Regions from separate parts of the Neorhizobium sp. USDA 3394 genome, predicted to be linked through region 3. Evidence: predicted binding sites of a transcription regulator. Region 3 holds the regulator's gene; each other region holds the start of a gene.
The links. The regulator PhoB, encoded in region 3, activates phosphate uptake and scavenging genes when phosphate is short. The targets are predictions, from matches to a motif close to TGTCATNNANCTGTCAT.
Positions count from the first base shown of each region.

Region 1 (3,271 bases), 2.0 Mb from region 3:
AAGGCACTGGGCCTCACCCGCTGGCAGCGTTTCCGGCTGATCGTCTTCCCCCAGGCGATGCGGGTGATCCTGCCGCCGCTTTCCAACGACTTCGTCTCGATGGTGAAGGATAGTTCGCTCGTCTCGGTCCTCGGCGTCGCCGACATTACCCAGATGGCCAAGGTCTATGCCGCCGGCTCCTTCCGCTTCTTCGAGACCTATTCGATCGTCACCTATATCTACCTGCTGCTGACGATCGGCCTGTCGCTGGCCCTGCGCGGCATGGAAGGGCGTTTGCGGAGAAGAACGGAGCGGTGAGGCGGCCCAAAATCCGCCTCCCGTTTCAGTCTCTGTCTGCGCCCCGCGACGTCAACGACGGCAGGGCGCAGTGTGTGGTTCAATAGACTTCCGGAACGTACATGTCCGCCGGTACCGGATGACGGATGTAATCATCGTTCCGGACGCGGCCCGGGAGGTCGATGGGCTCCTTCGGCACGGTCTCGTAAGGCACCTGGGCGAGAAGATGGGCGATGCAGTTCAGCCGCGCCTTCTTCTTGTCGACGGCCTGCACCACCCACCACGGCGCTTCCGGAATGTGGGTGCGCTGGAGCATCTCTTCCTTCGCCTTGGTATATTCTTCCCAGTGGACGCGGCTTTCGAGGTCCATCGGCGACAGTTTCCACTGTTTCAACGGATCGTGAATGCGCATCTTGAACCGGAATTCCTGCTCCTCGTCGGTAATCGAGAACCAGTATTTGACGAGAATGATGCCGGAGCGGACCAGCATCCGTTCGAATTCCGGCACAGAGCGGAAGAACTCTTCCAGCTCGTCCTTGGTGCAGAAGCCCATGACGCGCTCGACGCCGGCGCGGTTGTACCAGGAGCGGTCGAACAGCACCATTTCGCCGGCGGTCGGCAGATGCGGCACGTAGCGCTGGAAATACCACTGGCTGCGTTCGCGCTCGGTCGGGGCCGGAAGGGCGACCGTGCGGCAGACGCGCGGGTTGAGGCGCTGGGTGACGCGCTTGATGGCGCCGCCCTTGCCGGCCGAGTCGCGGCCTTCGAACAGCACGACCATCTTCAGCTTCTTGTACTGCACCCAGTCCTGCAGGCGGACGAGCTCATGCTGGAGGCGGAAGAGTTCGCGGAAGTAGATCCGGCGGTCGATCGTCGCCTCGGCAGGCTCGGACATGCCCTCGACGACCAGCTCGTCGAGCCGGTCCTCTTCCATCTGCAGTTCCAGCTCTTCATCGAAGCTGTCGGCGATCTCTTCCTTGATGCGGCTGAGCTGGTCTTGCATGGGTGCGGACATGGCAGGCATTCCTCCGTTATGGAAACTCAGATCAACCACGTTTCCGCGAAAGCTTTATGACAGAGATGCGACGGATTTTCTGCGAAGCAATTCGATTGCCGATTTCTTCGGAAACTGCTATTGCAGCGGCCATGGGATCGAAATTCGGATGCCTCGCGAACCATATCGTCGTGCTGCAGGACCACAAACGTCTGCCGGCACGGTTTTTTGCGCGAGTATCCGGGGCGCTTTGCGACCGACTTAGCTGATTGTTCAGCTTGCGGCGGCTCGTGCTGCCGGACACCCATTTTCTGTTTCAGTCAGCTTTACGGACAGCAGCCATGAGCGCACCCCGCACCCTTTACGACAAGATCTGGGACGACCACGTCGTTTCCGAGGACGAGAACCACACCTGTCTTCTCTACATCGACCGTCACCTCGTTCACGAAGTGACGTCGCCGCAGGCGTTCGAAGGCCTGCGCATCGCCGGCCGCAAGGTCCGTGCTCCCGAAAAGACGCTTGCCGTCGTGGACCATAACGTCCCGACCACGGCCGACCGCCACGAAGGCATCAAGAACGAGGAAAGCCGCATCCAGGTGGAAGCGCTTGCCCAGAACGCCCATGACTTCGGCGTCGAATATTATTCGGAAAAGGATGTCCGCCAGGGCATCGTCCATATCGTCGGTCCGGAACAGGGCTTCACCCTGCCGGGCATGACCATCGTCTGCGGCGACAGCCACACGTCGACGCACGGCGCATTCGGCGCGCTGGCGCACGGCATCGGTACCTCCGAGGTCGAGCATGTGCTCGCCACCCAGACGCTGGTGCAGAAGAAGGCGAAGAACATGCTGGTGCGCGTCGACGGCCAGCTGCCGCCGGGCGTCACCGCCAAGGACATCATCCTTGCCATCATCGGCGAAATCGGCACCGCCGGCGGCACCGGCCACGTCATCGAATTCGCCGGCGAGGCGATCCGCGCGCTCTCCATGGAAGGCCGCATGACGGTCTGCAACATGACGATCGAAGGCGGCGCCCGCGCCGGCCTGATCGCGCCCGACGAAAAGACCTTCGAGTATATCAAGAACAAGCCGCGCGCCCCGAAGGGCAAGGCCTGGGATATGGCGCTCGACTACTGGAAGACGCTGCAGACGGACGAAGGCGCGCATTTCGACAAGGTGGTCGTACTCGACGCCGCCAACCTGCCGCCGATCGTCTCCTGGGGCTCCTCGCCGGAAGACGTCATCTCGGTTGAAGGTTCCGTTCCGAACCCGGACGATATCCAGGACGAAACCAAGCGCACCTCCAAATGGCGCGCCCTGGAGTATATGGGCTTGAAGCCCGGCACAAGGATCACCGATATAGCCATCGACCGCGTTTTCATCGGCTCCTGCACCAACGGCCGCATCGAAGACCTGCGCGCCGCAGCCAAGGTTGTCGAAGGCCGCACCGTCGCGCCGACCGTGTCCGCCATGGTTGTCCCGGGCTCCGGCATCGTTAAGGAACAGGCGGAAGCCGAGGGTCTCGACAAGATCTTCAAGGATGCAGGTTTCGAATGGCGCGAGCCGGGCTGCTCGATGTGCCTGGCGATGAACGACGACCGCCTGAAGCCGGGCGAGCGCTGCGCGTCGACCTCCAACCGCAATTTCGAGGGCCGCCAGGGCTACAAGGGCCGCACCCATCTCGTCTCGCCGGCCATGGCCGCCGCAGCTGCGGTCGCGGGTCACTTCGTCGATATCCGCGAGTGGAAATAAGCGTCTTTCAATTTTGACTTCGAGATGCCCGGCCCTCAGCGCCGGGCATTTTCGTTTCAGGCCCTAACCGAGCACCTTGACCACCGTCCCCTTGCGCATGAAGCGGAGCAAACGCTTCATATCCAGGAGGCTGACGGCGATGCAGCCGGCCGTCGGCTCGTAGCCGGGCTTGATAAGGTGGAAGAAGATCGCCGAGCCGCGGTTGCGTGCTCGCGAGGTGATGTTCCAGTCGAGCACGAGGCAGATGTCA
Region 1 covers NZ_JBWCDU010000001.1:4,149,189-4,152,459, reverse strand. Annotated here, with positions in the region: gene ACZ9EJ_RS20305 (amino acid ABC transporter permease) at 1-297, shown strand, start outside; gene ppk2 (polyphosphate kinase 2) at 377-1,291, opposite strand; gene leuC (3-isopropylmalate dehydratase large subunit) at 1,612-3,021, shown strand; gene ACZ9EJ_RS20290 (L,D-transpeptidase family protein) at 3,085-3,271, opposite strand, start outside.
Region 1: ppk2 (polyphosphate kinase 2) is a predicted target of PhoB. The motif match lies at 1,337-1,353, and genes of this name have one in related genera.

Region 2 (3,271 bases), 2.0 Mb from region 3:
CTCGCGCGCCTATATCGACTACCGCATTCTCGGCATCCTGGGCCTCGGGCTCGTCATCTCGAGCATCATCCTGCTGATCGTCGACTATCAGCCGGATCTCATCGTCGTGTCGATCGCCATCGGGCTGATGCCGATCCTCGTCTGGATGCCGGTCTCGAAACTGCGGCTCGATGCCTCGAAACCGCTGCATGCACTGGCCTGCGGGCTGATCGCCGGAGCGCTGACGGTCGGCGTCGGCGTGTCGGGGCCGACGATCGACATTTTCTTCATCCGCACGACGATGGACCGGCGCAAGGTGATCGCCACCAAGGCTGCGGTACAGGTCGCCTCGCATGCAACGAAGGTGGTGTTCTACTGGAATGCGGCCTCTGACCTGCCGGCTGCCGAGTGGATTGCGGTGCTGGTCGCGGCGCCGATCGCGATCCTCGGGGCGCGGGCCGGCAACGACATACTGCAGAAGATGACCGACCAGAATTTCCGCGCCTGGACGCGTTGGATCGTCACCGGCGTAGGTGCCGTTTATTTTACTCAAGGCCTGCTCAAACTGATTTGACCTCGGCGCGTTTTTCGCGAAGTTTGATGTCCAGGGAAACGCATTCGGAAACCGATCAAATATCCGGTCTTCACCCCTTCGTGACTTTCTCTTGAGGGGGGCTGGTGGTTACTTTCCGCCATCCCGTGCGTTAGGCCCTTGATCGCCGCGAGCAATCGTGGATAACAGTTGCCCTGATAAAAAGGTCTGCCACCCATGCCCTCTCGTTTTCGCTCCGTACTCCTTGTTGCGGGCCTGTTCTATGCGGGCGCTGCATTTGCAGGAGAGGTCAGGGCGCCGAAGGGCGTGATCGAACTCTTTACCTCCCAGGGCTGCTCCTCCTGCCCGCCGGCCGACGCCGCTCTGGGTGAGTTGGTGGCGCAGGGAGACATGGTCGTGCTTTCCTACCATGTCGATTACTGGAACTATCTCGGCTGGACCGACACACTGAGTTCCAAGGAAAATACCGAGCGTCAATATGGTTATGCCAAGACGCTGGGCCGGAGCGGGGTCTATACTCCCCAGGCCGTCATCAACGGCCGAGATCATGTCAAGGGCACCGACCTCACGATCATCAACGACAAGGTGAAGGCACTCGGCCAAACCGGCAAGGGGCTCGACGTCCCGGTCACCGCGGCGATGCGCGGCGACGAAATCGAAATCGAGATCGGCGACGGCAAGGGGCAGGCTGACGTCGTCGTCGCGTATTTCACAAAGCGCCAGCTGGTGGATGTCACCAAGGGTGAAAACAGCGGCAAGACGATGGAATATTGGCACGCCGTCTACGACGTGCAGTCGGTCGGCACCTGGAACGGCCAGAGCATGAAGCTGACCCTGCCGGGCAAGCTGATGGGCAAGTCGAAGAAGGATGGCTGCGCGATCCTGCTGCAGACATCCGGCCCGGGCGGCGAGCCTGCGGCAATTCTCGGCGCGACCGTGCTGATGGCAGGCCGCAAAAAATACTGACCGCGGGTGCGGTTCCTAGCTTGCCTGATTGTGCGTGAACTCTTGTTGGCGGCCCGATCCAATAACATTGGGGGGCTGGGGGTAAGGGTCAATGCACCAGACCGGGCCATATGGCGCTGAAAACGGCGCCAACCAACGATGCCAATCTCGCTTCGAAATCGGGCACTCTTTTGTTCGAAATGGGGCAAGAATAAAATCGTGACGGTTCGTTCCGGGCGAATTGCCGGGTTGATTTTTACGGCCTCTCGGGCACACTGTCACATCTCTGACATTTGACGATTTGGGAGTCTTGATGACAGATCAGCCGGATTTACCCGGGAGCCAGAGACCCCGGGACGCAGCCGTCGTCGTCGATCTCAGTGAATATCGGCAGAACCGCGATCCCGCACCGGTCACCTTCCACCGGCGCGAACTCGATGCGATTTTAAGGATTTACGGCCGAATGGTCGGCGAGGGGGAGTGGAAGGACTACGCGATCGACCATCTCAAGGACCGGGCCGTGTTCTCCGTCTTCAAACGCTCCGGCGAAAGCCCGCTCTTCCGAATCGAAAAGAACCCGAAGCTCGCTGGCAAGCAGGGCGCCTACTCCGTGATGAACACCCATGGCATGATCATGAAACGCGGCCATGAACTGCCGCAGGTGCTCAAGGTGTTCGACAAGGTGCTGAAACTGATCGACTGAGGCGGCGTTCTATTCGGTGAACAGCGAGCCGGGATAGACGCCAGGATCCGGATCGGTTTCATTGCCCTCGCCGAGCGAGACCTGCATCAGCACCGTATCTTGCCACTTCCCGTGCTTGAAGCCGGTGCCCTTCAGGGTGCCCGTCAGTTCGAAGCCGAGGCCACGATGAAGGCCAACGGAGGCGGGGCTTGCACCGCCGATGACGGCGACCATCTGGCGGAAGCCCAGCGCTTCGCAGCGCACCACCAGTTCCTTGAGCAGCGCCTTTCCGACGCCCTTGCCGCGCGCTTCCGGTGCCAGGTAGATCGAATCCTCGACCAGCCAGCGATAGGCCGGGCGGGTCCGGAAGGCGGATGCATAGGCATAACCGAGGAGCGTGCCGTCTTCCTGTTCCGCTGCGATATAGGGGTAACCCTTGGCGCGGATCGCCTCGAAACGAGCCGTCATCTCCGCCTGGTCCGGCGGGGTGAGCTCATAGCTTGCGGTGCCGTTCAGCACGCTGTCGCGATAGATATCGGTGATGGTCGGAAGATCGGCGGGGGAGGCGTCGCGGAGATGGAATGTCATTGAGATTCAGGCCGTTGAAAGGAATGGCCGAAGACTATGCTGCGGCGCGAAGCCGGGCAATAAAAAAGGCGGCCCGGAGGCCGCCTTTTTCGTGTTCGCATTCCTCGAATTAGTTGTTCCGGTTGCCCAGGAACTGGAGGAGGAACGTGAAGAGATTGATGAAGTCGAGGTAGAGGGTCAGAGCGCCCATGATGGCCTTGCGGCCAGCAACCGCGACGTCGTCGCCGTCAAAGTACATTTCCTTGATCTTCTGCGTATCGTAGGCGGTGAGGCCTGCGAAGATCAGCACGCCGATCGCGGAGATCGCGAAGCCGAGGGCCGAAGACGCCAGGAAGATGTTGACGATCGAGGCGATGATCAGGCCGAACAGGCCCATGATCAGGAACGAGCCCATGCCCGACAGGCTTCTCTTCGTCGTGTAGCCGTACAGCGACAGGGCGCCGAAGGAGGCGGCCGTGATGAAGAACGTCTGCACGATGCTCTGCGAGGTGTAGATCAGGAAGATCGACGAGAGCGAGAGGCCC
Region 2 covers NZ_JBWCDU010000001.1:4,181,367-4,184,637, forward strand. Annotated here, with positions in the region: gene ACZ9EJ_RS20450 (sulfite exporter TauE/SafE family protein) at 1-553, shown strand, start outside; gene ACZ9EJ_RS20455 (DUF1223 domain-containing protein) at 749-1,498, shown strand; gene ACZ9EJ_RS20460 (DUF2794 domain-containing protein) at 1,791-2,180, shown strand; gene ACZ9EJ_RS20465 (GNAT family N-acetyltransferase) at 2,190-2,747, opposite strand; gene ACZ9EJ_RS20470 (Bax inhibitor-1/YccA family protein) at 2,857-3,271, opposite strand, start outside.
Region 2: ACZ9EJ_RS20460 (DUF2794 domain-containing protein) is a predicted target of PhoB. The motif match lies at 1,754-1,770, and genes of this name have one in related genera.

Region 3 (3,271 bases):
CGGCCTCTGGGGCGAAGTCAAGGATCGCCTGCATGAATCCGGCACCGGGCTTTCCGGCGGCCAGCAGCAGCGTCTGTGCATCGCCCGTGCGATCGCCGTGTCGCCGGAAGTCATCCTCATGGACGAACCCTGCTCGGCGCTCGACCCGATCGCGACCGCCAAGGTTGAAGAACTCATCCATGAACTGCGAGCCAACTACACGATCGTCATCGTGACGCATTCGATGCAGCAGGCTGCCCGCGTGTCGCAGCGCACCGCCATGTTCCATCTCGGCCAGCTCGTCGAGGAGAACGACACCGACAAGATGTTCACCAATCCCGACGATCAGCGCACCCAGGATTACATCATGGGCCGTTTCGGCTGATCCAGCCGAAAGTGCCGCCTGAAAATCAATTTTGAGGACTAGAAGATGGCATCGACCCATATCCTGTCGGCCTATGACGACGAACTGAAATACCTGAGCCGCCGCATCTCCGAAATGGGCGGCCTCGCCGAGCAGATGTGCTCGGACGCCGTGCGGGCGCTGGTCAATTCCGACGCCGCACTCGCGCAGAAGGTCATCTCCGACGACGTGATCCTCGATCACGCCGAGCGCGAGATCGGCGACAAGGCGATCGTCACGATCGCCCGTCGCCAGCCGGTTGCAGCCGACCTTCGCGAGATCGTCGGTTCGCTGCGCATCGCCTCCGATCTGGAGCGCGTCGGCGACCTTGGCAAGAACACCGCCAAGCGCGTCATCGCGGTTCAGGGCACCGGCGTTCCGCGCAAGCTCGCCCGCGGCCTGGAGCATCTCTCCGATCTCGCCCTCGTGCAGCTCAAGGACGTCCTCGACGTCTACGCGACGCGTTCGGCGGAAAAGGCCGAGGCGATCCGCAGCCGCGACGAGGAAATCGACGCGATGTACACTTCGCTGTTCCGCGAACTCCTCACCTACATGATGGAGGATCCGCGCAACATCACCACCTGCACGCATCTGCTGTTCTGCGCCAAGAACATCGAGCGTATCGGCGACCATGCCACCAACATCGCCGAGACCATCTACTACATGACGACAGGCGCCCAGCCGGAAGGCGATCGTCCGAAGGACGACTCGTCGAACACGCTCGGCGCTATCACCGAATAAGACGGAATGCTGACGGAGCAGGCTGAAGAATGCTGCCAAAAATCGCTGTCGTAGAAGACGAGGAAGCGCTGAGCGTGCTTCTTCGCTACAATCTGGAAGCCGAGGGTTATGAGGTCGATACCGTTTTGCGGGGCGACGAAGCCGAGATCCGGCTTCAGGAACGGGTACCGGACCTTCTGATCCTCGACTGGATGCTACCCGGCGTTTCCGGCATCGAACTCTGCCGCCGGCTGCGCATGCGCCCGGAAACGGAGCGCCTGCCGATCATCATGCTGACGGCCCGCGGCGAGGAGAGCGAACGTGTTCGCGGCCTCGCCACCGGTGCCGACGACTATGTGGTGAAGCCGTTCTCGACGCCGGAACTGATGGCTCGCGTCAAGGCCATGCTGCGGCGGGCTCGTCCGGAAGTGCTCTCCAGCGTGCTCCGCTGCGGCGACATCGAACTCGATCGGGAAACCCATCGCGTTCACCGCAAGAGCCGCGAGGTGCGTCTGGGCCCGACCGAATTCCGCCTGCTCGAATTCCTGATGGCGGCGCCAGGCCGGGTCTTCTCCCGCTCGCAGCTTCTGGACGGCGTCTGGGGCCATGACATCTATGTCGACGAGCGTACGGTCGACGTCCATGTGGGAAGACTTCGCAAGGCACTCAACTTCTCCAACATGCAGGATGTAATCCGCACCGTCCGCGGTGCCGGATACTCCATGGAAACATAGTTGGTGGCCACGAGATGAGCGCGCGGGTCCTGTTGGTCGACGACGACGAGTCGTTTCGTCTGATATTGCAGAAAGCCCTCGCGGCCGACAACTTCGTCGTATCGATGCTGGCCAGTGGTGCCGAGATCTCCAATCGCCTGAAGGCCGTTCCGCCGGATATCCTGGTCATGAGTTCGGACCTTCCGGGTGTGCAAGGTCTCGAGGTCTGCCGCGAAGTGCGTCTCGATCCGGTCCTATCGCGCCTTCCGATCATACTCCTTGTTCCATCGGGTGGGGAGGGCCTTCACCTGGTCGCCCTGGCTGCGGGTGCCGATGATTGCCTCATGAAGCCATTCTCCCCGGTCGAGCTCGTCGTCCGCGTGAAGAACCTGCTCAGGAGGGTCAACCCCGCCCTCCTGGACCATATGCTCAAGGTGGGCGATCTCACGCTCGACCGGGAAGCCCATCGGGTTCACCGGCAGAAGCGCGAGGTCAAGCTCGGGCCGAAGGAGTTCAAGCTTCTTGAATTCCTGATGCGGACGCCCGGCAAGGTCTATTCACGCTCGGAGCTCAAGGCTTCCCTGTGGGGCGACGACACGAACGTCGATGAGCGCGCGATCGATGTCCATATCGGCCGGCTTCGCAAAGTCATCAGCCTTGGCAAGTCCGACAACGTGATCCGGACCGTGCGCGGCACCGGATACGCATTGGGCGATTTCTGACAGGCGTCTCTTTGGACTTGGGGCCAATCTTTATCCTGACCGGCTGATGGCGACCCGGCGGATCATTGCCATGGAGGCTGGCGAAGCAGCATTCGCCAGCTATTGGAACTATGCAGCGCCTTTTGCCAACGCCTCCGCCGTACCTTGCGGGTCGACCGCAATCACCTTCAGATATGCCTTCGCCGGTTGGTCCGGTTCTCCGACGCCGCGCCCGGAGTGCTGGTGACTAAGCGGTGAATATCCACATCCCTGTCTCCCCGTCTCGGGCAGCGTGGTGCAGAGCATAAGCTTCACCGATGCGTCCCGCGTAGAGGACATGGAGGACTAGCCGCCTTGGCTCCGGAACATTTCTGACAGGGCGCTTCAACCGGGCGCAATAGGAAACTAAGTTACGATCCTTGGATCGCCCCGGTAGATCTTGTTTCGCCCTGCCATATGTCCTTCCGCACCGTCCGCAAGACCTGGCTACGATCTCCGGCGTGCAATCTCCCGGTACAATGCCTCGGGAGAGACTCCGATCTCTTCCGCGATCTGCTTCCACATGCCCTTCGAGGGGAACCCACCGTTCCAGGATATCCAGGCTTCGAGCCTCGCTTTCACGGTCTTCAGCGACATTATCTCCGCCCGCTTCCTACTGGCATGAAGTTCGCGCGCGAGATGAAGTGTCCACTGGTGCGAGAAATCAATATCCACACGAAGCCGCTCTTTGACTGACGTGACCGGGATCACTGCGG
Region 3 covers NZ_JBWCDU010000001.1:2,155,166-2,158,436, reverse strand. Annotated here, with positions in the region: gene pstB (phosphate ABC transporter ATP-binding protein PstB) at 1-364, shown strand, start outside; gene phoU (phosphate signaling complex protein PhoU) at 410-1,123, shown strand; gene phoB (phosphate regulon transcriptional regulator PhoB) at 1,153-1,836, shown strand; gene ACZ9EJ_RS10305 (winged helix-turn-helix domain-containing protein) at 1,851-2,537, shown strand; gene ACZ9EJ_RS10300 (Crp/Fnr family transcriptional regulator) at 3,003-3,271, opposite strand, start outside.